One region of the Saccharopolyspora taberi genome, then DNA from elsewhere that is predicted to be linked to it. Evidence: riboswitches for the same ligand, from Rfam matches in the RefSeq annotation. Region 1 holds a riboswitch; each other region holds the start of a gene.
What was found. Region 1 has a riboswitch for cobalamin ahead of ABD691_RS32575 (ribonucleoside-diphosphate reductase subunit alpha). Riboswitches for the same ligand answer to the same signal wherever they lie in the genome.
Positions count from the first base shown of each region.

Region 2: another riboswitch for cobalamin. It lies ahead of cobN (cobaltochelatase subunit CobN); the one in region 1 lies ahead of ABD691_RS32575 (ribonucleoside-diphosphate reductase subunit alpha).
Region 3: another riboswitch for cobalamin. It lies ahead of ABD691_RS06270 (magnesium chelatase ATPase subunit I); the one in region 1 lies ahead of ABD691_RS32575 (ribonucleoside-diphosphate reductase subunit alpha).
Region 4: another riboswitch for cobalamin. It lies ahead of metE (5-methyltetrahydropteroyltriglutamate--homocysteine S-methyltransferase); the one in region 1 lies ahead of ABD691_RS32575 (ribonucleoside-diphosphate reductase subunit alpha).

Region 1 covers NZ_BAAAUX010000043.1:4,053-11,425, reverse strand. Annotated here, with positions in the region: gene ABD691_RS32590 (ABC-F family ATP-binding cassette domain-containing protein) at 1-1,021, opposite strand, end outside; gene ABD691_RS32585 (serine/threonine-protein kinase) at 1,070-2,443, opposite strand; gene ABD691_RS32580 (glycoside hydrolase family 3 protein) at 2,516-4,924, opposite strand; cobalamin riboswitch at 5,037-5,235, shown strand; gene ABD691_RS32575 (ribonucleoside-diphosphate reductase subunit alpha) at 5,364-7,373, shown strand, end outside.
Region 2 covers NZ_BAAAUX010000044.1:6,389-13,761, reverse strand. Annotated here, with positions in the region: gene cobA (uroporphyrinogen-III C-methyltransferase) at 1-1,177, shown strand, start outside; gene ABD691_RS32845 (cell division protein SepF) at 1,219-1,440, shown strand; gene cobN (cobaltochelatase subunit CobN) at 1,543-5,136, opposite strand; cobalamin riboswitch at 5,226-5,347, opposite strand; gene cobG (precorrin-3B synthase) at 5,481-6,656, shown strand; gene ABD691_RS32830 (precorrin-8X methylmutase) at 6,884-7,373, shown strand, end outside.
Region 3 covers NZ_BAAAUX010000005.1:341,346-348,718, reverse strand. Annotated here, with positions in the region: partial or broken gene ABD691_RS06270 (magnesium chelatase ATPase subunit I) at 1-1,206, opposite strand, end outside; cobalamin riboswitch at 1,244-1,428, opposite strand; gene ABD691_RS06265 (GNAT family N-acetyltransferase) at 1,467-1,934, opposite strand; gene ABD691_RS06260 (S1 family peptidase) at 2,008-2,781, opposite strand; gene ABD691_RS06255 (LysE family translocator) at 3,107-3,736, shown strand; partial or broken gene ABD691_RS06250 (MFS transporter) at 3,857-4,864, opposite strand; gene ABD691_RS06245 (LysR family transcriptional regulator) at 4,991-5,902, shown strand; gene ABD691_RS06240 (S1 family peptidase) at 5,950-6,750, opposite strand; gene ABD691_RS06235 (D-isomer specific 2-hydroxyacid dehydrogenase family protein) at 7,015-7,373, opposite strand, start outside.
Region 4 covers NZ_BAAAUX010000019.1:22,841-30,213, reverse strand. Annotated here, with positions in the region: gene ABD691_RS21905 (FAD-dependent oxidoreductase) at 1-235, shown strand, start outside; gene ABD691_RS21900 (FAD-binding dehydrogenase) at 411-2,156, opposite strand; gene ABD691_RS21895 (PucR family transcriptional regulator) at 2,324-3,544, shown strand; gene metE (5-methyltetrahydropteroyltriglutamate--homocysteine S-methyltransferase) at 3,642-5,930, opposite strand; cobalamin riboswitch at 6,073-6,318, opposite strand; gene ABD691_RS21885 (MFS transporter) at 6,447-7,373, opposite strand, start outside.

The sequences.
Region 1 (7,373 bases):
CGCTCAGTTCGAGCTCTTCGCAGGTGATCGCCCGCAGTCCGGTGCGCCCGCCGCGAAGCCGGGGCCGCAGCCGTTGCTCCTTCGGCGGCAGCGGCGGCGCGCCTTCTTCCTCGAATTTGCGCAATCTGGTCTGGGCCGCTCGGTACCGGGACGCCATCTCGTCGCTTATGGTCGCGGCGCGCTGCAACGAGCGCACCAGTTCCTTGAGCTGCTCGTGCTTGTCGTCCCAGCGCCGTCGCAGCTCCGCCATCCGTTCCCTGCGGGCGGCGCGCGCCTGGTGCCAGGTGCCGAAACCACCGCCGTGTACCCACGCGGTCCGGCCTTCGAGGGTGACGATGTGGGTCGCCGCGGTCGCCAGCAGTTCGCGGTCGTGGCTGACCACCAGCACCGCCTTGCCCGACTCCGCCAGCCGCTCCTCCAGCCAGCGCTTGCCCGGGACGTCCAGGTAGTTGTCCGGCTCGTCGAGCAGCAGCACCTGGTCGCTGCTGCGCAGCAGCGCCTCCAGCACGAGCCGCTTCTGCTCGCCGCCGGACAGGGTGTTCACCCCGCGGAACTTCGCCCGGTCGTAGCCCAGCCCCAGCGACTGCGTGGTCACCGCGTCCCACAGGACTTCTGCTTCGTAACCACCGGCCTCGCCCCATGCGGTGAGCGCTTCGGCGTAGCGCAGCTGGGTCTTCTCGTCGTCGGTGTCCATCAGCACCAGCTCGACGTCGTCGAGTTCCGCCGCCGCGGCGCGCAATGCGGGCGACGCGACCGTCAGCAGCAGATCGCGCACCGTCCGGCCGTCCCGGACCGATCCGATGAACTGCGGCATCACCCCGAGCCCGCCCTGCACGTTCACCGCGCCGGAGCCGGGTTTGAGCTCCCCCGCCAGGATCCGCATCAGCGTGGTCTTGCCCGCGCCGTTGTCCCCGACGACCGCGACGACGTTGCCCGCGCTGACGCGGAACGACACCCCGTCGAACAGCTCGCGGCCGTCGCCGAGCCGGTAGGACAGCGACGACGCTTCAAGAAACCCCATTTGCCCGATTATGGTGCGGCGGGCAACCGTTTTTCGGCGCGAGCGGGCTCAGTCGCAGCCGACCACGTTGTCCGCCGGGCTCACGTGGTCGAGCCTGCGCACGAACGAGTCACCGGCCACCGAAGCCCGCTTCGCGCACGCCTCCGCCTTGCCGCCGTAGGGGCCGTAGTAGACCGAGTAGATCTCCGCGCCGTTGAGGTGCGTGCGCAGCGATTCGCAGCCGGTCGACGGCGAATGCTGGTAGCTGGTCCCGGGGTGCTTTTCGAGGTGCTGCTGCACCTGCTGCGTGTAGCTGCCGGGCGTCACCGCCGAACCGACCATCACGATGTACCCGCCGTCGCAGGCGGGTTTGCTGATCGGCACCGAAAGCCCGAGGTCGCCGGGCAGCCGCGGCTGCTTCGGCTGGTTCGTCGGCTGAGCGTTCGGCGTCCCGGTCGTCGTCGGCGGCGGGTACATCGCGAACGCCGCACCGCCCGCGACGGCCGCGACCGCCGCCACCCCGATGCCGACGTGCCACCACCGGACGCGGCTCTTCGGACGTGCGGGCTCGTGCCGGGTCGGCACCACCGGGGGTGCCTGCATCGTCGCGGGCATCTGCACCGACACCGGCGCGGTCACCGCCTGCCGGACCGCCCGCGCGAACTCCCCCGCGCTGGCGAAGCGCTGGTTGGGGTCCTTGGCCATGCCGATCTCCACCAGCCGGTCGAAGACCGGCGGCAGCGCCGGGTTGTGCTCGCTCGGGCGCGGCGGCTCCTTGTTGATGTGCGAGAACATCAGCGCTTCCGCGGTGTTCCCGCCGAACGGCTTGGCTCCGGTCAGGCACTGGAAGAACACGCACGCCAGCGAGTACACGTCGGCGCGGTGGTCGATCTGCCCGGTCCCGAACCGCTCCGGCGCCATGTAGTCGAGGGTGCCGATCGCGATGCCGGTGGTGGTCAGGTTGGTGTTGGTCCTGGCCCAGTGGGCGATGCCGAAGTCGACGAGGTAGGCGAATCCGCCGCGGCCGATGATGATGTTGGACGGTTTGACGTCCCGGTGCACCATGCCTTCCTCGTGCGCGGCGTCGAGCGCCTGCGCGACCTGGTGGATCACGTCGGCGGCCTCGGCGGGCGGCATCGGGCCGCGCTCGGCGAGCAGCCTGCTCACGTCCTGGCCCTCGATGAGGCGCATGTCCAGGTAGAGCCTGCCGTCGATCTCGCCGTAGGAGTGGATCGGGATGACGTGCGGTTCGCTGAGCCGGGCCGCCGCGTGGGCCTCCCGCTTGAACCGCTCGCGGAACTCGGGGTCGGACGCCGTGCGGTCCCCGAGCACCTTCAGCGCGACGATCCGGTCGTGGCGGGTGTCGTAGGCGCGCAGCACCTCGCCCATCCCGCCGCGGGCGATCAGCCCTTCCACTCGATACGGACCGAACTGCGAGACCACGGTGTCGGACTCCCCTTCGGATCGCTGGCGCGCACTCGACCGGTCATCATTCTATTGGTTGAAGCCGACAGCCTAATGGTTGACGACGACCGTTAGCCGGATGTCACCGGTGGACCTGCCCGCCAGCAGCCTGCACTCCCCCTCCGGGAGCCGGACCCCGACGACCGCCTCCGCCTCCTGCCCGGCTTCCGCCTCCACCACCGCGAATCCCGCCAGCCACGGCGGGCGCCCTTCGGTCGCGACGTAGACCTGCACGACCTCGCGCCCGGCGCGGTCCCCGGTGTTGCGGACGGTCACGCGCAGCGCTCCCCCGTCCTCGACGGCGTCGACGTACTCCCAGGTCGTGTAGCCGAGCCCGTGTCCGAAGTAGAACCCGGGCCGGGTGTCCCGCGCCGCGTACGCCCGGTAACCGACCAGCGTTCCCTCGGTGTAGTGCAGTTTCCCGTCCATGGGCTGCACTCTCGGTAGCGGCACGGGCACATCGGCGAGCTCGGCGGGGAAGGTGGTCGGCAGCCGGCCGCCGGGCTCGGCCGCTCCGGTGAGCACGTCGGCGAGCGCGTCGCCGTACTCCTGGCCGCCGAACCACGTCCACAGCAGAGCCGACGCGTCCTGCGCCCACGGCATGAGAACCGGTGACCCCGCGTTGACCACGACCACCGTGCGCGGGTTGGCTTCCAGCACCGCGCGGACCAGTTCGTCCTGCGCCCCGGGCAGATCCAGCGTCGTGCGGTCGCGGCCCTCGGTCTCGGCCTCGTCGTTCGTCCCGACCACGACGACCGCGACGTCCGCCTCGCGCGCGGCTTCGAGCGCGGCCTCCAGCTCCGCCCGGTCGTCCCACCCGTCGGGATCGTGCCCGATGCCGAGCCCGACGATCGAGTCCAGCTCGCGCGGGGTGAACTCGACGGTGACGGGAACCGTCCCGTCCGGGCGGATGTCGCTGTCGACGAGCACGACGTGCACCCGTTTTTCCGGCGGTTGCAGCAGGTCGCCGAGCGGATCGTCACCCGCGGCGGCAGCGGTCACGTCACCCTCGAACACCGAGCGCCCGGCCACTTCGACGCGGAACTTCCCAGTGCCGTGCACACCGAAGGCGTGCTCCCCCGGCGACACCTTGAGGTTCCCGCGCAGGCGGAATCCCGCGGTGCCTTCCGGAAGACCGGATCCCCCCATCCACAGCAGGGTTTCCGTGCCGCGCACCTCGGAGTCGATCACCGAGCCGGAGGTGTCGAGGAACTCGACCCGCAACCCGGCGGGATCGCTGAGGAGTTCCGGCGGAATCGGGTCGAGCAGCCGCCGATGCCGGACGCCACGGCGGTAGACCACGTTCGACTCGCCGAAGGCGCGGCGGATTCCCGCCAATGGCGTGACCACGTGCGGCGGGCAGACGTGCGAAGAGCCCCCGCCCTGCACCGCGGGCAGAGCAGCGTTCTCCCCGATCACGGCCACCTTCCCCGGCTTCCCGCCGAGCGGAAGCAGCGGCGCGTCCCCGACCCGGACGTTGCGCAGCAGCACGAAACCCCGCGTGGCGATCCGGCGGATCACCGGACGCGCGGACTCCGGCGGGCCGTCGGAGTCCACTTCGGACTCCTCTTCGAAGGCGCCGGTGCGGACGGCCAACCGCAGCAGCCGCAACACCTTGTCGTCGAGCACGTCCTCGCCTACCCGGCCGCTGTCGACCGCTTCGGCGAGCTTCCCGCCGCTCCACGGGCTTTCCGGTCCCGGCATGGCGAGGTCCAGCCCGCCCAGCGCGGCGCCGTCGCAGTCCCGGGTGGCGAACCAGTCCGAGATGTTGACCCCGTCCCACGACCACTCGCCCTTGAGAATCCCGTTCACCAGAGCGGAGTTCTCCGTCATCGTGCGCCCGTTGACCGAGTTGTAGGCGGTCATGATCGCCCACGGAGACGCTTCGTCCACGATGCGCCGGAACGGCTCCAGGTACACCGCCCGCAGCGTCCGCTCATCGACGACCGCGTCGTAGGTCAGCCGCTCGGTTTCGCTGTCGTTGGCCACGAAGTGCTTCGGCGTGGCCGCCACCCCGCGCGACTGGATCCCGGCGACGACCGCTGCCCCCATCTCGCCGACCAGCAGCGGGTCTTCCGAGAAGTTCTCGAAATGCCGCCCGCCGAAAGGACTTCTGTGCAGGTTCACCGTCGGCGCGAGCACCACGTGCACCCCACGGCGGCGGGCTTCGTCCCCGAAGATCTCACCGACCGTCCGCGCGACGGAGACGTCGAAGGTCGCCGCCACTGCCGATGCGACGGGCACGAGCAACGACGTGTCCCGCTCGTCCCACGCCGGACCCCGGACCCCGTTCGGCCCGTCCGACAGGACCAGCGACCGCAGGCCGATCTCGGGCACCGGGTGCAGCGTCCAGAAGTCGGCGCCGGTGAGCAGCCGCGCCTTCTGCGCCGTGGTCAGCCGGCCCAGCAGCGACCGCAGCCACCGCTCGTCGGGCTCCGGTCGTCCCGCACCAGCTACCATCACCAGCCCCTTCCGTCGGGGACCACGGTGGGCCCGCCCCTCCCCGATGTCTATTCCAGCGCACCGACACGCCGATATCTAGACCGCTTCGCAGCCGCCGAACCCAACATGTAGTGTGTGCCCCGCCGATGGATCACTACGAGGTGAGGCAACAGGGAACCCGGTGCGAATCCGGGACTGCCCCGCAGCGGTGAACGGGAACGACCGTCGTGACCGGCTGGACCGGTACGGCACTGGGCGCGAGCGCCTGGGAAGCCACGACCAGTAGGTGGCCCGTGAGTCCGAAAACCTGCCATCGGTGCGCGCACGACCGTGCGCGCCGTCCGGGGCTTCGAGGGTGAGCCCGCGCGGACCGCAGGCGACCCGTGCCGTCGTCGTGATCCCGCGTGCCCTCCTGCGCCCCGGCCGAGACCGTTCGAGCCAGTGAGGAGACAGCGCAGTGACCGAAACGCTCACCGCACCCGCGCCGCACAACACACCCGACTGGGACCGGGTCGCCGCCGTGGTCCAGCAGGCGTGCGAGGGCTTGTCGGGAGTGTCGGCCGACGCTGTGCTCGACGAGATCCGCCGGACCAGCTACGACGGCATCACCGCGGACGAGCTGGAACTGGCCCAGATCATGGCCGCGCGCACCAAGGTCGAGGCGGAGCCGAACTACTCCCGGGTCACCGCCCGGCTGCTGCTGGACCGCCTCCGCCGCGAAGCCCTGAGCCACCTCGAGGGCGCGCCGCAGGACGCCGACCAGCAGCAGATGCGCACCCGGTACGCGAGCTACTTCCAGGACTACGTCGCCCACGGCGTCCGGCTCCAGCAGCTCGACCCCGAACTCGCCGCCTTCGACCTCGCCCGGCTCGGCGCCGCGCTGCTCCCCGAGCGCGACCTGGCCTTCGACTTCCTCGGTCTGCAGACGCTCTACGACCGCTACCTGCTGCATGACGACGGCACCCGCTACGAACTGCCGCAGGCGTTCTTCATGCGGGTGGCCATGGGTCTGGCGCTGCGCGAGGACGACCGCGAGGCCAGGGCCATCGAGTTCTACCGGCTGCTGTCGTCGTTCGACTTCATGTGCTCGACGCCGACGCTGTTCAACGCGGGAACCACCCGCCCGCAGCTGTCCTCCTGCTTCCTGACCACGGTGGACGACGACCTGCACGGCATCTTCCACTCGATCAGCAACAACGCGCTGCTGTCGAAGTACGCGGGCGGCCTCGGCAACGACTGGACCCCGGTGCGCGGCATCGGCGCGCACATCAAGGGCACCAACGGGCAGTCGCAGGGCGTGGTGCCGTTCCTGAAGATCGCCAACGACACCGCGGTCGCGGTCAACCAGGGCGGCAAGCGCAAGGGCGCGGTGTGCGCCTACCTGGAGACCTGGCACGTCGACATCGAGGAGTTCCTCGACCTGCGCAAGAACACCGGCGACGACCGCCGCCGCACCCACGACATGAACACCGCGAACTGGGTTCCGGACGAGTTCATGCGCCGGGTGGAAGCAGACGAGATGTGGACGCTGTTCTCCCCCGACGAGACCCCTGACCTGCACGATCTCTACGGCGCGGCGTTCGCCGAGCGGTACCGCGCCTACGAAGCCGCGGCCGAGCGCGGCGAGATCCGGATCCACAAGCAGGTCCGCGCGGTCGACCTGTGGCGACGCATGCTGACCATGCTGTTCGAGACCGGCCACCCGTGGATCACGTTCAAGGACCCGTGCAACGTGCGCTCCCCGCAGCAGCACGCCGGGGTCGTGCACTCGTCCAACCTGTGCACCGAGATCACGCTCAACACCAGCGTCGACGAGGTCGCGGTGTGCAACCTCGGGTCGATCAACCTCGCCCAGCACGTCACCGCCGACGGCATCGACCACCAGCGGCTGGAGCGGACCACCCGCACCGCGGTCCGGATGCTGGACAACGTCATCGACATCAACTTCTACACGGTCCCCGAAGCGCGCCGGTCCAACCTCCGGCACCGCCCGGTCGGACTCGGTCTCATGGGCTGCGCCGACGCCCTTTTCGCGCAGCGGATCCCGATGTCGTCGCAGGAAGCGGTGGACTTCGCCGACCGCAGCATGGAGGAGATCAGCTACTACGCGATCTCCGCGTCCGCCGAGCTGGCGGCCGAGCGCGGCAGCTACGAGAGCTTCGACGGGTCGCTGTGGAGCCGGGGAGTGCTGCCGATCGACTCGCTCCGGATGCTCGCGGAGACCAGGAACGGCGATGTGGAGCTGGACTTCGGCACCACCCTGGACTGGGACGCCGTGCGCGAACGCGCGCGCAAGGGCATGCGCAACTCGAACGTCATGGCCATCGCGCCGACGGCGACCATCGCCAACATCTGCGGTGTCGGCCAGTCCATCGAGCCGCTGTACCGGAACCTGTACGTGAAGTCGAACATGTCCGGCGACTTCACCGCCGTCAACCCGCATCTGGTCGCCGATCTCAAGGAAGCC
Region 2 (7,373 bases), on a different contig from region 1:
CGGGAAGCGGGTGGTCGTGGTCGGTGCAGGCACCGTCGCGCAGCGGCGGGTTCCCCGCCTGATCAAGGCGGGTGCGCGGGTCGAGGTCATCGCACCGGAGGCGACCCCGGCGGTGGAGGCCATGGCCGACGCGGGGGAGCTGACCTGGCACCGGCGCGCCTACGCCGACGGCGACCTCGACGGCGCGTGGTACGTGGTGGCCTGCGCGACCGGCAACGAGGTCAACGCCGAGGTCGCGGCCGAGGCCGAGCGCCGCCGGGTGTTCTGCGTCCGCGCCGACATCGCTTCGCTCGGCACGGCGGTCACGCCGGCCGTCGCCGAGCACGGCGGGCTGCTGCTCGGCGTGCTCGCCGGCGGCGACCACCGCCGCTCGGCAGCGGTGCGCGACGCGCTCGTCGAGGCGCTGCGCACCGGCGCGGTCGACGAGCGGGTGGAGCGGCCCGCGCCCGGGGTGGCGCTGGTCGGCGGCGGACCGCGCGACCCGGACCTGATCACCGTCCGCGGTCGCCAGCTGCTGGCCAGGGCGGACGTGGTGATCACCGACCGGCTGGCCCCGCGCGAGCTGCTGGAGGAGCTGGGCCCGCACGTGGAGGTCGTGGACGCCTCGAAGATCCCCTACGGCCGGGCGGCCAACCAGGACGTCATCAACTCGCTGCTGATCGAGCACGCGAAGGCGGGCAAGTTCGTGGTGCGGCTCAAGGGCGGCGACCCGTACGTGTTCGGGCGCGGTTACGAGGAACTGCTCGCGTGCGTGGAGGCCGGGGTCGCGGTGACCACCGTCCCGGGCATCACGAGCGCCTTCGCCGCCCCGGCGGCCGGGGACGTGCCGGTGACCCACCGCGGGGTGGCGCACGAGGTGGTCGTCGTGTCCGGGCACGTCGGCCCGCACGACGAGCAGTCGCTGGTCGACTGGCCTGCGCTGGCGCGGCTGCGCGGCACGCTGGTGCTGATGATGGCGGTCAAGCGGATCGGTGAGTTCGCCGAGGTGCTCATCGAGCACGGGCGCGACCCGAAGTCGCCGGTCGCGGTGGTGCAGGAGGGCACCACGCACGGGCAGCGCACGCTGCGCAGCACGCTCGACGCCGTCGCGGCAGCGGTGCGGGACGAGGACGTGAGCCCGCCCGCGGTGATCGTCATCGGCCCGGTCGCCGACCTCGCCCCGGAACCGAGGCGCTGACCAGCGCTTGACTTCCCGCGTGCCCCGGCGAAACTGAAGCAGTGGTCAAGACACTGCACCCGCAGAGCTACGACGACGTCTACTACGTCGGGGACTACTTCCGCCAGGGCAACGCGGTCGTCATGGACCTGACCGCCCTGTCCAACGCCGAGGCGGTGCAGCTCGTCGACTTCGCGGCCGGCCTGGTCGTGGCGAAGAACGGCGACCTGGACCGCATCGCGCCGAAAGTCTTCCTGCTGCGCCCCGCCGGCGTTTTGCATTAGGGGTTGTTTTGCTCTTTGAAGCGGCGCAGCCGGTTGGCCCACCTACGCCGCTCGCACCGCCACCCGCGCCGCTGAGCAAGGTGAGTCTGTGGACCAATCCTCTCACCGGTCCTCCAGATCCCCCTCGGTCTCCAGGTAGACCTCCTGCAACGCCTGAAGCGTCTCCGGGTTCGGCTCCGCCCACATCTTCCGGTTCGCGGCCTCCAGCAGCCGCTCGGTGATGCCGTGCAGCGCCCACGGGTTGGACTCGTCGAGGAACTTCCGGTTCTCCTCGTCCAGCACGTAGGTCTCGGCGAGCTTCTCGTACATCCAGTCGCCGACCACGCCCGTCGTCGCGTCGTAGCCGAACAGGTAGTCCACGGTCGCCGCCAGCTCGAAGGCGCCCTTGTACCCGTGCCGCCGCATCGCCGACAGCCAGCGCGGGTTGACCACGCGGGCGCGGAACACCCGGGAGGTCTCCTCGGTCAGCGACCGGGTGCGGATCGAGTCCGGCCGGGTGCTGTCGCCGATGTAGGCCGCCGGGGCCCTGCCGGTCAGCGCCCGGACCGTGGCGATCATGCCGCCGTGGTACTGGAAGTAGTCGTCGGAGTCGGCGATGTCGTGCTCGCGGGTGTCGGTGTTCTTGGCCGCCACCGAGATCCGCTTGTACGCGGTCTCCATGTCCCCGCGCGCCGGGGCACCGTCGAGGTCGCGGCCGTAGGCGAAGCCGCCCCACACCGCGTAGACCTCGGCCAGGTCGCGGTCGTCGCGCCAGTTGCGGCTGTCGATCAGCGGCAGCAGCCCGGCACCGTAGGCGCCCGGCTTCGAGCCGAAGATCCGCATGGTGGCGCGGCGCCGGTCGCCGTGCGAAGCGGTGTCGGCCCGGACGTGGGCGCGGACGAAGTTCTGCTCGTCCGGCTCGTCGAGCTCGGCCACCAGCCGCACCGCGTCGTCGAGCAGCGCGACCACGTGCGGGAAGGCGTCCCGGAAGAACCCGCTGATGCGGACCGTGACGTCGATGCGCGGCCTGCCCAGCTCGTCGAGCGGGATCACCTCCAGGCCGTTGACCCGCCGCGACGCCTCGTCCCAGGTCGGCCGCACGCCCAGCAGCGCCAGCACCTCGGCGATGTCGTCACCCGAGGTCCGCATGGCGCTGGTGCCCCACACCGACAGCCCGACCGAGCGCGGCCAGTCGCCGGTGTCGGCGCGGTAGCGCTCCAGCAGCGAATCGGCGATCGCGTGCCCGGTCTCCCAGGCCAGCCTGCTGGGCACCGCCTTCGGGTCGACCGAGTAGAAGTTGCGGCCGGTCGGCAGCACGTTGATCAGGCCGCGCAGCGGCGAACCGCTCGGCCCCGCCGGGACGTAACCGCCTTCGAGCGCGCGCAGCGTCGCCGTCATCTCGTCGGTCGTCGCCTCCAGCCTCGGCACGACCTCCGCCGCCGCGAACTCCAGCACGCGCACCACCGCGCCCTCGGAGCTGCCCAGCACCTCGGCGCACACGTCGGCCGCTGCCGCGGCCTCCCAGTCGCGCGCCTCCATGCCCTCGACCAGCGCCTGCGCGCGGGTCTCGACCTCGTCGACCCGGCCGCGCTCCGCGCTGCCGTCCTCGGCGAGCCCGAGCGCTTCGCGCAGACCGGGCAGCGCCGCGCTCCGCCCGCCCCACATCTGCCGCGCCCGCAGCATCGCCAGGACCAGGTTGACCCGGGCTTCGCCCGAAGGCGCCTCGCCCAGCACGTGCAGGCCGTCGCGGATCTGGGCGTCCTTGACCTCGCACAGCCAGCCGTCGACGTGCAGCAGCATGTCGTCGAACTCGGCGTCGTGCGGCCGTTCGTCCAGCCCGAGGTCGTGGTCGAGCTTGGCGGCCTGCATCAGCGTCCAGATCTGGCTGCGGATCGCGGGCAGCTTGGCCGGGTCCATCGCGGAGATGTTGGCGTGCTCGTCGAGCAGCTGCTCCAGCCGCGCGATGTCGCCGTAGCTCTCGGCCCGCGCCATCGGCGGCACCAGGTGGTCGACCAGGGTGGCGTGCACCCGCCGCTTGGCCTGGGTGCCCTCGCCGGGGTCGTTGACCAGGAACGGGTAGATCAGCGGGAGGTCGCCGAGCGCGGCGTCCGGGGAGCAGGACGCCGACAGGCCCGCGGTCTTGCCGGGCAGCCACTCCAGGTTGCCGTGCTTGCCCAGGTGGACCATGGCGTGCGCGCCGAACTCGTCGATCAGCCAGCGGTAGGCGGCCAGGTAGTGGTGGCTCGGCGGCAGGTCCGGGTCGTGGTAGATCGCGATCGGGTTCTCGCCGAAGCCGCGCGGCGGCTGCACCATGATCGCGATGTTGCCCGCGCGCAGGGCGGCCAGCACGATCTCGCCGTCGGGGTCCTGCGACCGGTCGACGAACAGCTCGCCCGGCGGCGGGCCCCAGTGCTGCTCGATCTCGGCGCGCAGGTCCGCGGGCAGCTGCCGGTACCACTCGGTGTAGCGCCTGGCCGGGATGCGGACGGGGTTCCCGGAGATCTGCTCCTCGCTGAGCCAGTCCGGGTCCTGGCCGCCCGCCGCGATCAGCGCGTGGATCAGCGCGTCGCCGTCCTGCGCGGCCACGCCGGGCAGCTCGTCCTCGGCGCCGACGTCGTAGCCGCGCTCCCGCAGCTCGCGCAGCAGGCGCACCGCGCTGGCCGGGGTGTCCAGGCCGACGGCGTTGCCGATCCGGGAGTGCTTGGTCGGGTACGCCGAGAGCATCAGCGCGATCCGCTTGTCCGCCGCCGGGACGTGCCGCAGCCGCGCGTGGTTGACCGCGATCCCGGCGACCCGCGCCGCCCGCTCGGGGTCGGCGACGTAGACCGGCAGGCCCTCGGCGTCGTTCTCCTTGAACGAGAACGGAACCGTGATCAGCCTGCCGTCGAACTCCGGCACCGCGACCTGGGTGGCCATGTCCAGCGGGGACAGGCCCTCGTCGTTGTCCTCCCACGCCTCGCGGGAGCTGGTCAGGCAGAGTCCTTGCAGGATCGGGATGTCCAGCTCGGCGAGCGCGCCGACGTCCCAGGCCTCGTCGTCGCCGCCCGCCTGCGCGGTCGCGGGCTTGGTGCCGCCCGCGGCGAGCACGGTGACGACCAGCGCGTCCGCGCGGCGCAGCTGCTCCAGCAGCTCCGGCTCGGGCGTGCGCAGGGAGGCGCAGAAGATCGGCAGCGCCTGGCCCCCGGCGTTCTCGATCGCCTCGCACAGCGCGTGCGCGAACGCGGTGTTGCCCGCCATGTGGTGCGCCCGGTAGTAGAGCACCGCGACCGTCGGGCCCTCGGCGGCCTGCGGCGTCCGGTCCAGCAGGCCCCAGGTGGGGGTCTCGATCGGCGGGGCGAAGCCGTGGCCGGTGAGCAGGATCGTGTCCGAGAGGAACTTGTGCAGTTCGGCGAGGTTGTCCGGGCCGCCCTGGGCGAGGTAGGCGTGCGCCTCGGCGCAGACACCGCCGGGCACCGTCGAGCACTCCATCAGCTCCGCGTCGGGCGCCTGCTCACCGCCGAGGACCACGACCGGGCGCGGACCGGCCAGCAGCGCGTCCAGGCCCTCCTCCCAGGCCCGGCGACCGCCGAGCAGCCGGACGACCACGAGGTCGGTGCCCTCCAGCAGCGGCGGCAGGTCGTCCACGCCGAGGCGGGCGGGGTTGCCGAGCCGGTAGCCCGCGCCGCTGGCCCGCGCGCTGAGCAGATCGGTGTCCGAAGTGGACAGGAGCAGGATCATGCGACTCGCTCCGTTCGGGACGTGCGGGTACGCGGCATGACGGCACCTTCCTCGGGGTCCTCGCCCCGGGTCTCGGGTTGCGGCGACCGGAGTCTCCTGGCTCCCGGATCAACGCTCGCTCCGTCTTCCCGCCCGGCTGGGCAGTGACCTGGGTGGAGTCCGCTCCCCGGTGACAGTGGCGGGACCGCGCCGGACTCGCACCGGCTTCCTCCGCTGTCGCCGCGTTCAACGCTGTGACCACTCTCCGCAACGGGACGATCTTCCGTCAAGTTCGCGGGCGCATGACGCACGTCGCAGCGGCTTGGTTTGCGTCCGCAACAATCCCGGGCCGTAGTATCTGCCGGGTGTCCAGAACCGAACGCGACGCCTGCCCCGGTGCCCTGCGGGTGCACGCCGCCGCCGACGGCGGCCTGGCCCGCGTCCGGGTGCCGGGCGGTGCGCTGACCCCGGAGCAGTTCCGCGCGCTGGGATCGGCCGCCGCGGAGCTAGCGGACGGCACGCTCGAACTGACTTCACGGGCGAACTTCCAGGTCAGGGGCCTGGCGGCGGGTGCGGAACACGAGCTGGCCGAGCGGCTGTCGCAAGCCGGCCTGCTGCCTTCGGTGACCCACGAACGGGTCCGCAACATCATCGCCTCGCCGTACGGGAACGGGCTGCTGGACGCCCGCGCGGTGGCGGGCGAGATCGACCGGATCCTGTGCGCGACACCCCGGCTGGCCGAGCTGTCCGGGCGGTTCCTGTTCGCCGTCGACGACGGCAGCGCCGACGTCATCGCGCTGCGCCCGGACGTCGGGTTGTTCGCGCTGGAGCCGGACGTCGTCGCGCTGGTGCTGGCCGGGCGCGACTCCTGTGCGCGATCGACGCCGGACGCGGCGGCCGGGCTGGCGATCGCGGCGGCGGAGGCGTTCCTCGACCTGCGCGCGGGCCAGGAGTGGCGGATGTCCGAGCTCGCCGACGCCGGCCGGGTCGCCGCCCGGCTCGGGCCGACCGGCGAACCGGTCGAGGTGCCCGCGACACCGCCCGCCACGCACGCGCAGGTCGGCGCGGTCTTCGAGCGCGACGGCCGGGTCACCGCGGCGGTCGGCGCCCCGCTGGGGCGGTTGTCGCGGCGGCAGGTGGATATCATCACCGCCGCGTCCGAGGCCGCCGGTGGCCTCCGCCCGACCCCGTGGCGGACCCTGGTGCTGCCGGGTCTGCCGGTGGCCGCCGCCGCCCGATGGCTGTCCGAGCTGGACGCGAACGGCCTGGTCGTGGACCCGTCCGCAGCCGCGGCGGGGGTGACCGCCTGCACCGGCAGGCCCGGCTGCGCCAAGGCGCTGGCCGACGTCCGCGCCGACGCGCGGCGCGTCCCGGCCGGGGACCTGCCGGTGCACTGGTCGGGCTGCGCGCGCCGGTGCGGCAGGCCGCAGGGCCGGGTCGTGGAGGTGCTGGCCACCGAGGCCGGCTACGAGGTCGACGGCGAGTTCCGCACGTCCGACGAGGTACCCGCCGCGCTGGGCGCGGCACGGAGGAAACGGTGAACGAGAGCAAGGACGGTCGACCCGTCGGGTCCGGCGGGGAAGGTCGATCTGTTGAATCCGGCGGGGACGTTCGGCCCGTCGGGTCCGGCGAGGACGCTCGGCCCGTCGGGTCCGGCAAGGACGGGCGACCCGTCGAACCCGGCGGGGAAGGTCGACCCGTCGAATCCGGCAAGGACGGGCGACCCGTTGAACCCGGCGAGCACGGTCGAACCGCCGGGTCCAGCGCGGTGCCCGACTACATCCGGGAAGGGGCGGAGATCTACCGCCGCTCCTTCGCGACCATCCGCGCCGAGGCGGACCTGAGCGGGCTGCCGCCGGAGGTCGCCGGGGTCGCGGTGCGGATGATCCACGCCTGCGGGATGGTCGATCTCGTCGACGACCTGGCCTACTCCGAACGCGCGGTGCTCGACGCCCGGGCCGCGCTGCGCGCGGGCGCGCCGGTGTTCTGCGACGCGGCGATGGTGGCCGCCGGGGTCACCCGCCGCAGGCTGCCCGCCGACAACGACGTGATCTGCACGCTCGCCGAGCCGCGGGTCCCGGAGCTGGCCCGGGAGCTGGGCACCACCCGCAGCGCGGCGGCGCTGGAGCTGTGGCGGGACCGGCTGGCCGGTTCGGTGGTGGCGATCGGCAACGCGCCGACCGCGCTGTTCCGGCTGCTGGAGATGATCGAGGAGGGCGCCGGGCGGCCGGCCGCGGTGCTGGGCCTGCCGGTCGGGT
Region 3 (7,373 bases), on a different contig from region 1:
CTCCGCGGGCGCCTTCCCGCGCTGCTCGGGGGACTCCTCCGGAGCCCCCGCGCCGCCGCCGGGTCCGTCCTCCGGGCCGTCCGGCCCGTCGTCGTCCGGCCCCCTCCCGGCTCCGCCGGGCCCCTCATCGCCGTCCGGCTCCTCGCCGGCCTCGCCGCCGCCGTCCGGCTCCTCGTCACCGCCGTCGGCGTGCTCCGCCGCCTCCGACAACGCCTGCTGGAGCTGCTCCTCCTCCACGCCCGGCTCGTCGAACGGGTCACGGCGCCGCCGGTGCGGCAGCGCCAGCCGCGCCGCCGCCTCCACGTCGGCCTCGGCAACTTCGTCGGCGCCGCGCCACGCGGCGTGCGCGACCGCGGTCCGGGCCACCACGAGGTCCGCGCGCATGCCGTCGACCTCGAACGCGGCGCACAGCGCGGAGATCCGGCGCAGCTCGGAGTCGGGCAGCGCGACCGCCTCCACCCGCTCGCGGGCAGCGACGATCCGCTCGGCGAGCGCGGCGTCCTCGGCTTCCCACTTCCGCGCGAAACCGGCGGGGTCCGCCTCGAACGCGAGCCTGCGCCGGACGACCTCGGTCCGGGTGTCGACGTCGCGCGATGCCGCGACGTGCACGGTGAGGCCGAACCGGTCGAGCAGCTGCGGGCGCAGCTCGCCCTCCTCCGGGTTCATGGTTCCCACCAGCAGGAACGACGCCGCGTGCGACACCGAGACGCCCTCGCGCTCGACGTGCGCGCGCCCCATCGCCGAGGCGTCCAGCAGCAGGTCGACCAGGTGGTCGTGCAGCAGGTTCACCTCGTCGACGTAGAGCACCCCGCGGTGCGCCGCCGCGAGCAGGCCGGGCTGGTAGGCGCGGACCCCGTCGGCCAGCGCCCGCTCCAGGTCCAGCGACCCGACCAGGCGGTCCTCGGTCGCGCCCACCGGCAGCTCGACGAGCTGCGCGGGCCGCAGCAGCGGGCGCTCGCCGTCATGCGGACCGTCGGGGCACCGCGGGTCGGCATCGAGCGGGGCGCAGCCGAACCGGCAGTCCGGCACGACCTCCAGCTCGGGCAGCAACGCCGCCAGCGCGCGCACGATCGTCGATTTCGCGGTGCCCTTCTCGCCCCGCACCAGCACCCCGCCGATGCGCGGGTGCACCGCGTTGAGCAGCAGCGCCAGCCGCAGGTCATCGTGGCCGACCACGGCGGAGAACGGATAGCGCGCAGCTGTCATGCCAGCAGTTCCTTCCTCGGGTCTCGGACGCCCCGGGTGGTGGGAACAAGAGGCGGCAGTGTCCTGACTCCCGGCTCGCCGCGGTCCCTCCGGCCTTCCCAGGTCACCCCGGTGGCTCGCGGGGGAGGTCCGCTCCCCGGTCACAGTGGCGCCGACCGTGCCGGACTCGCACCGGCTTCCTGACGCACCTCTTGCTTGTGGACCACCGTGCATCGTCGCAGACGACGATCACGGGTGGCGGCGCGCAGTAACGAGGGACACTACTTGGCGGCGGCGGGATCGCGGCGCATGTCGACGTGCGGGATGCCGTCCTCCAGGTACTCCTCGCCGGTCTCGGCGAATCCGAAGGAGCGGTAGAAGTCCAGCGCGTAGGTCTGCGCGGAGAGCACCGAAGGCGCGCGGCCGATCTCGGCCACCGCGGCGCGCATCAGCTTGCGCGCGAGCCCGAGGCCGCGGGCGGCCCGGGCGGTGCAGACCCGGCCGATCCGCAGGGTGCCGTCCGGATCCTCCAGCAGCCGCAGGTAGCCGAGCACGTAACCGTCGGCGGAGTCGATCCAGAAGTGCCTGGTGGAATCCTCCAGATCACGACCGTCGAGTTCGGGGTAGGCGCACGCCTGCTCGACCACGAACACGTCGACCCGCAACCGCAGCATCCGGTAGAAGTCTTCGGCGTCGAGATCCGCGGTGTAGGCGCGGTGCACGGAGGTCGCGAGAGGTTGGAGGGTCACCCTTACCTGGATATCACACACCGGTGGTGACCACGGAATTCCCGCAGGCCCGGAGTTGCCGACGCCACGTCGGTCAGGCCCCGGCGATCTCCCCGGCGAACCCGGACAGCCGGGTGTAGACCCCGGGCGCGTCCGGCCGCCCGCAGCCGGTGCCGAACGACACCACCCCGGTCAGCCTGCCGTCGACCACGAACGGCCCGCCGGAGTCGCCGGTGCAGGCGTCCCGGCCGCCCTCGGGGGCTCCGGCGCAGAACATCGACTTCGCGTCGAAGTCGCCGTAGGCGCGCCCGCAGTCCTCGTCGGTGTTCACCGGGACCTCGACCGACTGGAGCACCTGCGACCGCTCCCCGGACTCCGCGGTCTGGCCCCAGCCGTAGACCCGGCCGACCGTTCCCGGCTGGTACCGCGCGGCGTCGTCCGGCGCGACCAGCTCGACCGGCTGCTGCTGCACGGGCGCGCGCAGCGTGAGCACCGCGACGTCGTGGCCGCGCGCGAAGCCGCGGTACTGCGGGTGCACCCACGCCCGCTCGACCTCGCTGACCGTGCCCTCCTGGGTCCTCAGATCCACCCGGCCGGTGACCGCGCGCAGCTCCCGCGGCGACCGCCGCGCCCCGGTGATCGGGTCGACCGCGCAGTGCGCGGCGGTGACCACCTTGACCGGGCTGATCAGCGCTCCGCCGCAGAACTGGTTGCCCGCGTCGTCGGTCAGCGCCACGATCCACGGGGCGTCGGCCGGGGTCGTGGCCGATCCGCCGAGCACGCGCGGCTCGGGCGCGTCCGCCGCGGCCACCGGGTGCGCGCCTGCCAGCGCGGTCACCGCGCCCGCCACCAGAAGCGCCCGCTGCATTCCGTGCTCCACGTCCAGCCTCCACATCTCCCGGGCCATGCCAACGGCACACCGTAGCGACCTGATCACCGGAACATCAGGAGGCACAACTCACAGGCGAGCGGGAAAATATTTCGTTAAGATGGATTGCGGCGGGAAAATTTGCGGCTCACCGCTGAGTCGCACCGTCGCTCATCCGCCCCGGAACCATTCGGTCCCGACGCCCCACGGCCTCGGGACCGCTGGCCTGCGCCCAGCGCCTGCCGAGATACGCCCGATCAAGTGACACCCGGCCGTGCCGCGCCGGTCGACGCCGCACGCCCCGAGCAGGAAGGACCGCACGCTCATGGACCTGACCCCGATGCCCGCCTTCCTGCTCGCCAGCGCGATCGTGATCCTCACGCCCGGCGTCGACGCGTTCCTCCTGCTGCGCACCTCCCTGCGCTCGGGGGTGCGCCCGGGGCTGCTCACGCTCGCCGGGATCCACAGCGCGAGCATCGTCCAGGTCGCGGCCGTGATCTCCGGCCTCGGCGCGCTGATCACCCGGCAGCCCGCGGTGCTGTCGGTGCTGAAGTGGATCGGCGCGGCGTACCTGGTCTACCTCGCCGCGACGATCCTGCGCGGGCTGTGGCTGACCAGGAAGGAGTCCGCGGCGGGCGGGCTGGCCGCGACCGGGCCCGCCGATACCGCCAACCCCTTCGTCCGGGGCTTCCTGAGCAACATCACCAACCCGAAGATGCTGCTGTTCAGCCTGGCCTTCCTGCCGCAGTTCGTGGGGTCAGCGGCCGACCCCGCCGTGCAGCTGATCGGGCTCGCGGTCGTCTTCCTGGTGCTGGCCGCCGGGTGGGAGCTGACCATCGTGCTCGCCGCCGCGCGCATCGCCGACCGGCTGCGGCACCCGAGGTTCGCCAAGTCGCTGGACATGATCAGCGCGGCGGCGTTCCTGACGATCTCCGTCGGCCTGGTCGCGAGCTGACCGGCCCGCGACCAGGGCGCAGGTGAGCAGCGCGAGCGCCGCGGTCACCGCCAGGATCACCGGCGGCGACGCGATCCCGGTCAGCAGCGCGAACGCGAACGGCGCGCAGAAGCCCACGTAGGCCAGCACCCAGAACACGGCGGTCAGCCAGGCCAGCCGCGAGGGCGGCGCGATCCGGCCGACCTCGGTGAGGCAGTAGGTCACGAGCATCCCGTACCCGCCGCCGAGCAGGAGGTCGGCCGCCAGCGCGGTCACCGGTGCGGATCCCAGGACGGCCGGGACCGCCAGGGCCAGGCCCGCGGCCACCGTCAGCAGGCCCGCGACAGCGGGCGCGGTGGCGCGGCGCGCGGCGAGCCTGCGGGCGAGCGGCTGCGTCAGCAGCCCGCTGCCCGGCGTCACGGCGGTGGCGATTCCGGCGTAGATCGTTTCGAAACCGGTCAGCCCGCCGTCGACCAGGCCGGGCAGCACGCCGAAACCGACGGACGGCGCCAGGAACACCCACGGCGCGACCGGGACGACCAGCCACCGGAACCGCGGGTCCCGGATCCCGCTGGCGCGCGGCGCGGACGCGACGGGGACCGGCCTGGTCTCCGGGACGCTCGCGGCGAGCGCGAACGCACCCGCGCACAGCACGAGGTGCGGGATGTAAGCGGTGACCATCGGATGCGGCAGCCACTGCGCGATGGCCGCCGAGACCAGACCGCTCGCGCTGAACCCCGCCGAGAGCAGCAGTCCCGCGCGCCGCGCGCCGCTTCCCAGGTCGGCCGAGAGCTCCTTGACCCACGCGCTCCCGGCCGCCAGCGCCGCGCCCGTGCTCAGCCCGGTCAGCAGCCGTCCCGCGAACAGCCACGGCGTGCCGGCCGGGCCGAGCATGAGCGCGGCGGTGCCGACCGCGCTGATCCCGATCGCCCCGAACGCGACGGGCCTGCGGCCCAGCCGGTCCGCGACCGGGCCGCCCAGCAGGAGCCCGGGCAGCAGCCCGGCGACGTAGACGGCGAACAGGCTGGTGACGGTCGTCGGCGACAGGCCGAGGTGGATGCCGTAGGCGGTGAGCAGCGAGGAGAACTGGTTCGCGCCCCAGCCCGCGGCGGTCAGCAGGAAGGCCGCGCGGAACCAAGAACTTTTCATGTCCGCCAGTCCACGGCAGCGCCGGACGCGGACGCACCCCTCGTTCGGAAAACGTGAACGCTGCTCCCTTCGTGGGTGTGCGGCCTTACACCGGCCGAGGTGCCCTCGCGAATTACGCTTGAGCGCATGGATCTGCGGCGGTTGGCCTCCTTCCTCGCCGTGGCCGAGGAGAAGCACTTCGGCCGGGCCGCCGCGCGGCTTTACCTGTCCCGCGCCGCGGTGACCGGCCACGTCCAGCAGCTCGAACGGCAGCTCGGGAGCACCCTGCTGACCCGCGCGCCGGTGGAGCTGACGCCAGCGGGCGAACGGCTGGTCAAGCACGCGAGGGTGCTGATCGACACGGCCAACGCGGCCGCCGCGGACCTGGCCGACCTGCGGGTCGACGACCGGCCCTTCCGGGTCGGGATCATGGGCCACGGCTCGGCGGAGCTGACCCCGGCGTCGATGCGCGCGCTGCGGCGCGCCCGGCCGGACCTGCGGATCGCGGTGGTCACCCTCGACTTCAGCGAGGGCGAGTCGGCGCTGCTGGAGGACCGGGTGGACGTCGCGTTCGTCCGGCCCGCCCCGGTCGACGAGCGGATCACGGTCGACGTGCTGACCACCGAGCAGCGGGTCGTCGTCGTCCCCGACTCCTGGCCGGTGGCCGAGGCGCCCGGTGTCCGGCTGGCCGACATCCTCGACCTGCCGTTCCTGAGCATGCCCGAGCACACCCCGCGCTCGTTCACCGACTACCTCTACTTCGCCGCGGCGCGCGGCGGCGAGGCGCCGAGGCGGATCCCGGACACCGCCCTCACCCCGCACGACGTGCTCACCAGCGCCGCGCTCGGTCGCGGCGCGGGGTCCAGCCTCGCGTCCTTCACCCGCTACTACCCCTGGCCGGGCACGGCGTTCGTGCCGGTGGTCGACGCCCCCTGGGACCAGAGCGTGCTGGCCACCCGCACCGGCGACCGCAGACCCGAGGTGCGGCTGATGCGCAGCGTCGCGACCAAGCTGTCCCGCGAGCTCGGGCCCGAGCTGGGGTTGGTCCCCCGGACATGACGGGGCCGGGGCGCCCGCACGCCCCGGCCCCGTCGAACGCCTGGTGGTCAGCCGCCCAGCTGCGCCTGGATGTCGTCGTGGAAGGTCGCGACCCTGGTGTAGACACCGGGGTTGCCCGGCCGCGCACAGCCGTTGCCCCACGAGACGATCCCGATCAGCTTGTCGCCCGCGACGAGCGGTCCGCCGGAGTCGCCCTGGCAGGCGTCCACGCCGCCGTTGGGCACCCCGGCGCAGGTCATCGTGTCCGGCTTGTACTGCTCGCCGTACGGCGTGGAGCAGTCCTGGTCGGCCAGCACCTGGACGTCCGCCTTGAGCAGTTCGTTGGACTGCTGGCCGTTCTCCGCGGTCCGCCCCCAGCCGAGCACCGTGCTCGGGGTGCCCGGTTCGTAGAGCCCGGAGTCGGACTTCGACGCCACCGGCAGCGGTTCGCCGGCCACCTGCTGGTCGAGCGTCAGGACCGCGACGTCCGATCCGCCGCTCGCGCTCTGGTAGTTCGGGTGCACCCAGATGTTGGTCACCTTGGCCGCGGTGCCGTCGGTGCCGTCGAGCTTCTGCCGCCCCGCCACGACCTGGACCGCGTCGTTGCTCTCGCCGTGCACGCAGTGCGCGGCGGTCACGACCTTGTCCGGCGCGGCCAGCGTGCCGCCGCAGCGCTGGCTGCCCTGCGCATCGGTCAGGAAGACCACCCACGGGTGGTCGGCGATGCTCGCCGGCTGCCCGCCGACGATCTTCGAGGTCACCGTGTCGGTCTCCACCCCGGCCGCCATCGGGCTCAACAGGGCCGACGACAGCACCGCCGCCCCGGCCACCCCCAGAAACGGCCAGCTCCGACGCAACGTCCGTGCCATCTCGCTGCTCTCCTCCCCCCGGAGCCCTCCGGCCCGGTCCTCGGCGACCGGTCCCGCCTCCGGCTCGACAAAGTGTCCACGAGAGAGAGCGGCCCAGCCCGATTTCGATTCAGCCGGACCCCGGGTTACCACTCGAACAGGTGACACACACCGGCAAAGATCACTCGCGCGAGCTACAAAATCCACTGTGGACTATCGCGGGTTCCGTTGCCGGCAACGGTTTTCCCGGCGTTTCCCGGCGGATCACGAACACCGGGAACGGAATCAGTAGCCCGCCGCCGGATCCACCTCGCCCAGCAACGGTTCTCCCGCGAGGTAGCGCCGCGTGTTCTCCTCCACCCGGCGCGCCAAAGCGGGGATGAGCAGGGACTTCGGGTTGGCGGTGTGCGGCGAGACGAGCGCGCGGGGCTCGCTGAACAGCGGGTGCCCGGCGGGCAGCGGCTCCGGGTCCGTGACGTCCAGCGCGGCGCCCCCGAGCCGGCCCGCCGCCAGCGCATCGACCAGCGCGTCGGTGTCGACCAGCGACCCGCGCGCGACGTTGACCAGCCACGCGTCCGGCTTCATCAGCGCCAGCGCCCCGGCGTCGACCAGCTTCGCCGTCGCGGCGGTGGCCGGTGCCGCGA
Region 4 (7,373 bases), on a different contig from region 1:
CCTGCCCTTCGACGAGAACACGGGAACCATTCCGCACACCGGAGGTCGGGTGGCGCCCGGCACCTACGTCGTCGGCTGGATCAAACGCGGTCCCAGCGGCGGCATCGGCGCGAACCGGGTCTGCGCCAAGGAAACGGTCGGCACGCTGCTCTCGGATGCCATCGCGGGCGAACTGCCGCGCCGGCAGGACCGGGGCACGTCGTTCTTCCGGCTCTTGCGGCAGTGGTCGGCTTGATCGGGGGCCGGTGGTTGGTCGGGCCGTCGCTTGAGCAGTGGTCCGTCTGATCGAGGGCAGATGGTTGGTCTGGCCGCCGCTTGGGTAGCGGCCCGCCTGCCCGAGGGCCGCGGACTGGTCAGGCTGTCGCCGCGGAAGCGGTCCGTCTGACTGATCGCCGAGGGCCGATGACCGGTCAGGCCGTCGCCTCGGCAGCGGCCCGCCCGGCCTGGCGGCCGGAGAACAGGCAGCCGCCGAGGAAGGTGCCTTCGAGCGCGCGGTAGCCGTGCACCCCGCCACCGCCGAAGCCCGACACCTCACCCGCCGCGTACAGCCCGGGGACGGGGTTGGCCCGCGCGTCCAGGACCCGGCCGGACAGGTCGGTCTGGAGCCCGCCGAGCGTCTTGCGGGTCAGGATGTTCATCCTGATGGCGATCAGCGGACCCGCGCTCGGGTCCAGGATCTTGTGCAGGGGAGTGGTGCGCACGATGCTGTCGCCCGCGTAGGCCAGCGAGTTGCGGATCCCCATGATCTGCTCGTCCTTGGTGAAGTTGTTGTCCACCTGGAGGTCGCGCGCGACGATCTGGCGTTCCAGGTCGGCGGGGTCGACGAGGCCGGAACCGGCCAGCCGGTTCATCCCGGCCACCAGCTCCGGCAGGGTCTTCGCGATGACGAAGTCCTCGCCCCGGTCCAGGAACGCCTTGATCGGCGGCGGGGTGTCGTGCAGCAGCCTGCTCGCCAGGTAGGCGGCCAGATCTTTCCGGGTCAGCTCGGGGTTCTGCTCGGAGCCGGAGAGGACGAACTCCTTGTCGATGATCTTCTTGTTCAGCACGAACCAGGAGTGGTCGTAGCCGGTGTCCTTGATCAGCTTGAGCGTTCCGAGGGTGTCGTAGCTCGGGATGCCGGGGCTCGGGAACCGGCGACCGCGCGCGTCGAACCAGAGCGAGGACGGCGCGGCGAGCACCCGGATGCCGTGCTCGGGCCAGATCGGGCTGTGGTTGGCCAGTCCCTCGGTGTAGTGCCACATCCGGTCGCGGTTGACCAGCCGGGCGCCGGCCCGCTCGCTGATCGCCAGCATCCGGCCGTCAACGTGCGCCGGAACTCCGGTCACCATGCGCTTGGGCGGTGCGCCCAGCCGGTCCGGCCAGTTCTGCCGGACGAGGTCCTGGTTGCCGCCGATACCACCGGAGGTCACGATCACGACCGGGGCGTGCAGCTCGAATTCTCCGATCCTGGTGCGGGAACTCGGCGTGCCGCGCGGTGCGTCGCTGGGCTCCAGGACACCGCCCCGAACACCGTCCACGGCGCCGTTGGTGACGGTGAGCTCGTCCACCTGGTGGCGGAACCGGAACGACACCAGGCCGCGCGCGGCGGCGTCGCGCACCTGCTTCTCGAACGGCTCCATGACGCCGGGACCGGTGCCGAGCGTGAGGTGGAAGCGGGGGACGGAGTTGCCCGGCCCGTCGGCGAGCCCGCCGCCCCGCTCGGCCCAGCCGACGATGGGCACCCACCGCACGCCCATCCCGTGCAGCCACTCCCGCTTCTCGGTCGCGGCGAACTCCAGGTAGGCGTCGGCCCAGCGGGCGGCCCAGTAGTCCTCGCCGAGCGGATCCTCGGTGCCGCGGTCGAAACCGGCGTTGCCGAACCAGTCCGCGCGGGCCAGTTCCAGCGAGTCGTGGATGCCCGCCAGCCGCTGCTCTTCGGAGTCGACGAAGAACAGCCCGCCGAGCGACCAGAACGCCTGCCCGCCGAGGCTCGCCTCGGGTTCCTGGTCCAGGAGAAGGACTTTCCGGCCAGCGGCGGCCAGCTCCGCGGTGGCCACCAGCCCGGCCAGCCCGCCGCCCACCACGATCGCGTCGGCGTCGGATGCGCGGCGCGGAGCGGCCGAGGCGCTCGCGGGCCAGGCGGCACTCGCCGCGACCGCACCTCCGGTGATGAGCATGGAGCGCCGGCTGATCCGGCCGTTCCCACGAGAGTTCACAAGCAGCTCCTGCGCCCGTTCGGTCTTGTCCGGCCGGTTACCCACGGGTAAACGGTCTGGCTACCATGCTGGACTCCGCGGGAGGGGAGTGGCGGTGGTGAATTGTCCAGTCTTGGGAGGTCGTCGTTGTGATCGAATCCAACGCGCCTGAGCTCCGCTGGCGCGGTGCGCCGCTGCACGAGGCCCTCGCCGCGGCCACGCCGGGGCTGGTGCCCGCCGTGCTTGCGGGTGTGATCGCCGAACTGCCCGCCTACGCCGAACTGCCGGACGAGGAGCTGCGCGGGGACATCACCCGGATCATCGAGCGGGGCATGGCGATGGTCGGGCGGATGCTGCGCAACGGCGGCGTCCCAGACCCGGAGTCGCTGAACGAGCTGCGCGAGGACATCCTGCACCGGGCAGAGGAAGGCGTACCGATCGAGGCGGTCCTCAATGCGCACAACGTCGGCGTCCGGGTGGCGTGGGAGCACTTCCAGGCGCAGGCCGGACCCGAGGACATGCGGGCGCTCGTCGGAATTGTGGGCCTGCTGCTCCGCTACCTGCGCGAGATCACCTCGGTGGCCTCGGCCGTGTACTTCCAGGAGCGGGACACCTTCCTGGCCGACGCGCACGCCGCGAAGCAGGCCCTGCTGTCGGCGCTGCTCGCCGGAGGCGACACGACCGACGCGGCGGACCGGCTGGGAATGCGGCTCGCCGGAAGCTACGCGGTGCTCGACGTGGAGATCGCGGCGCACCCGGACGAGTCCGCCCCGGGCACCAACGCGACCGTGGCCAGATGGCGCAAGCTCCGCCGGTTCCGCGCGGAGCTGGAACGCCGGTCACCGCAACCACTGCTGTCCCGGCTCAACGGCCACGGCGGCGTGGTCCTGCTGGCACGCGACGACACGCCCGACCCGGACCGCCACGTCCACGACATGGTCCTGGCCGCGGGCACGGCGGCGGGCGCCGACGTGACGGTGGGCGCGGTATCGGCATCGGTGCCCGCCATCCCCCAGGCCGCGCGGACCGCGCACGAACTCCGCAAGCTCGCGGTGGCCGCGCATCCACCGGGCATCTACACGCTCGACGAACTCGCCCTGGACTACCAGCTCACCCGCCCCGGCCCAGCCCGCGACGTGCTGGCGGGCAAACTTCGAGCGATCGAGGACGAGCCCGACCTGCTGGACACGCTGCGCACCCACCTCGGCACCGGCCTCAACCGCCGTCGCACCGCCAGCCTGCTGCACGTCCACCCGAACACTGTGGACTACCGGGTGCGCAAGATCGCCGAGCTCACCGGGCTCAACCCCGCCGACCCCACCGACGCAGCACACCTGCGGGCGGCACTTGTCGCTCGGACTCCGTACTGACGCCGCCGTCACGACGGAAGGGTGGCCATCGCGGTGTCCGCGGGCCGCGGGCGGTACCGGTGCTTCCAAGAAGGCGCCACCGCCCGCGGCCCAGCGATCAGCGCAGTGTCGGGCGCACTGCGGCGGTCGCGCTGATCATGTTCTTCAGCGCGGCGTTGACCTCGGTGTAGCCGCGGGTCTTCAGGCCGCAGTCGGGGTTGACCCACAGTCGTTGGGCCGGCACGGCTTCCAGTGCCGCGCGCAGGAGGGCCGTGACCTCTTCGGTCTCGGGCACGCGCGGCGAGTGGATGTCGTACACGCCCGGGCCGACGCCCTTGGCGAAGCCGACCGCGTTGAGGTCGGCCAGCACCTCCATGCGGGAGCGGGCCGCCTCGATGCTGGTGACGTCGGCTTCCAGGGCGACGATCGCGTTGATCACGTCGCCGAACTCCGAGTAGCACAGGTGGGTGTGGATCTGCGTGGAGTCGGCGACTCCGGAGGTGGCCAGGCGGAACGACTCCACCGCCCAGTCCAGGTACTCCTTGTGCTGGACCGACCGCAGCGGCAGCAGTTCGCGCAGGGCGGGCTCGTCGACCTGGACCACGCGGATGCCCGCAGCCTCCAGGTCGTGCACCTCGTCGCGGATGGCCAGGGCCACCTGCTTGGCGGTGTCGGCCAGCGGCTGGTCGTCGCGGACGAACGACCACGCCAGGATCGTCACCGGGCCGGTGAGCATGCCCTTGACCGGCTTCTCGGTCAGCTTCTGGGCGTAGGTGGCCCATTCGACGGTCATCGGCTTCGGGCGGGAGACGTCGCCGAACAGGATCGGCGGGCGCACGCAGCGTGAACCGTAGGACTGCACCCAGCCCTTGTGGGTGCTGACGAATCCCTCCAGCAGCTCCGAGAAGTACTGGACCATGTCGTTGCGCTCGGGCTCGCCGTGCACCAGCACGTCCAGGCCGAGGTCCTCCTGCAGTTTGATGACGCGCTGGATCTCGTCGCGCATGCGCTGCTTGTAGGCCGCGTCGTCGATGGTGCCGTTGCGCAGTTCCGCGCGGGCCTTGCGGACATCGGTCGTCTGTGGGAAGGAACCGATCGTCGTCGTCGGCAGCGGCGGAAGCCGCAGCGACTTCTCCTGCGCCTGCTGGCGAAGCGCGTAGTCGTTGCGGCGCGAGTGCTCGGGCCGCAGGGACTGGAGCCGGGCCCGGACCCGGTTGTTGCGGATGCGCTCCGCACCGGCCCGGTCGGCGACCGCGGCTGCTGCCTCGGCGAGGTCGTCGGCGACGGCGTCGCGACCCTCGCGCAGCGCGCGGCCCAGCACGACCACCTCGCGCACCTTCTGCGCCGCGAAGGCCAGCCAGGACTTCACCTGCGGGTCGATCTGCGCCTCCGCCTCGACGTCGTAGGGCACGTGCAGCAGCGAGCAGGACGTGCTGACCGCGAGCTCGCCGGCCAGGCCCAGCAGGGTCGCGCCGGTGGTCAGCGCCCGGTCCAGATTGGTGCGCCAGATGTTGCGCCCGTCGACGAGCCCGGCGACCAGCGTCTTGTCCCGCAGGCCGGACAGCGTGGACAACTTGTCCACTGTGGAGGTTCCGGCGACGAGGTCGACGCCGAGCGCCTCGACCGGCGCGGAGGCAAGCACCTCCAGCGCGTCGCCGAGATCGCCGAAGTAGCCGGTCACCAGCAGGTTCGGCCGCTCCTGGAGGTCACCCAGCTTGCGGTAGGCGGCGCGCAGCGCGTCCAGCTCGGCTTGCGTGCGGTCGGCGGCGAACGCGGGCTCGTCGAGCTGCACCCACTCCGCCCCGGCGCGCTTGAGCTCGCCGAGCAGTTCGGCGTAGGCGGCCAGGAGCTCGTCGAGCTTGTCCAGCGGCCGGAACGAGCCGGGAGCGCCTTCGGCGGACTTGGACAGCAGCAGGAACGTCAGCGGACCGACCAGCACCGGGCGCGTGGTGACGCCCAGCTCCGCGGCCTCCAGGTACTGCTCGACCGGCGTCCGGTCGCTCAGCGCGAACCGGGTGTCCGGGCCGATTTCCGGAACCAGGTAGTGGTAGTTGGTGTCGAACCACTTCGTCATCTCCAGCGGCGGGGTGGACTCCACACCGCGGGCCATCGCGAAGTAGGTGTCGAGCGGGTTCAGCCCCAGCTCGGTGTAGCGGGCGGGCACGGCTCCGAAGGTGACCGCGGTGTCGAGCACCTGGTCGTAGTAGGAGAACGTGTTGCCGGGCACCGAGTCCAGGCCCGCGTCCTTCAGCGAGCGCCAGGTGTCCACGCGGAGCTGACGGGCCACGTCGCGCAGCTCGGTCTCGCTGCTGCGGGAGGCCCAGTAGCTTTCCAGCGCGCGCTTGAGTTCCCGGTTCGGTCCGATCCGGGGGTAGCCGAGTACGGTCGATCCGATCTTGGTGGTCAAAACCCTCTCCTCGCGAGCTCGACAGCGGTGGCTCCGAGGTCGCGGCGGAGGCGCGCGGGTCGGCGGCGGGCGGCCCGTCGGGACGGCTCCGGCCGATGCATCCGCAAGGTCCTCCCTCGAGACCTCGGAACAGCGCGCACGGGTTGTGCGCGCACCGATGGCAGGTCTTCGGACTCGCGGGCGCCTCCCGGCCTGGCCGGACGTTCCTACTGGCCGTCGCTTCCCGGGCCGTGCGGCCCAGTGCTTGTCCCGGTCGTGCTGACCGGTGACGGCGGTCGTTCCCGCTCACCGCTGCGGGGCAGTCCCGGATTCCCACCGGGTTCCCTCTTGCCTCGCCCGCTCCCGGCCGAAGACCAGGGGCGGACGAACCACCAGCACCACCAAGGCTAGTGATCCGGGGTGGCTTGGCAAGGGCGTCCCGCTCCCGCCGCCTGTGCGGGCCCGAGCGGGACATCCGCTCTGAAGTCGGTATACGCATCTCTGCATGGCGGAATTGTGATGCCGGACACCGGCGGCTCACATGGTCAGGCGCAGCACGAAGGCGATGAGCCCGAGCAGGCCCGCGGCGGTGGTGGCGGCGCGGGCGACGGCCCACAGTTCCCACAGCCGGGTCCGGGCCGTGATGACGCTGTCCACCCACACCAGGACCAGCAGGACGGACAGCACGGCGCCCAGCACGCACACTCCGCTCCACCCGAAGTTCGAGTGCACCACGCCGGTCAGAGCCGAACCGATCGCACCACCGGCGAAGTAGCACGTCATGTACGCGGAGGTGATGCGGCCGCGCGCGTTCGGTCGCAGCGCGTAGATCAGCGACTGGTTGGTGATGTGCACGCCTTGATGTGCGAGGTCGAGGAGCACGATTCCGCCGAGCAACGCGGCCAGGCTGTGTTCGCCGAGCGCCAGCAGACCCCAGGAGCCGAGCAGGACCAGCCCGCTGACGACCGTGGTCAGCTTCGTCCGTCCGCGGTCGGCCAGGCGACCGGCCAGCTGGGCGGCGATCGCGCCCGCCACACCGACCAGTCCGAACGTTCCGATCTCGGCGTCCGACAAGCCGTAACCCGGACCGGACAGCAGGAAAGCCAGGGATGTCCACAGAACGCTGAAGCAGGCGAAGGCCAACAGGCCGATCGCCGCGCGCGCCCGCAGCACGGGTTCGTCGGCCAGCAGTCGGGCGGTGGAGGCGAGCAGCCGTCCATAAGGCAGTCCGGCGTTTCCGCGGTACTGGGGGAGCGCCCGGTGCATCGCGACGGTCAGGGCGATCATGACCACTGCGGCGGCCCAGTACACAGTGCGCCAGCCGCCGATCGTGGCGATCGCTCCGGAGGCGGTGCGGGCGAGCAGCATGCCCATCACCAGGCCGCTCATCACCGTCCCCACGACCTGGCCGCGCCGGTGGGGAGCGGCCAGGTCCGCGGCGAACGGCAGCAGGACCTGCGCGGT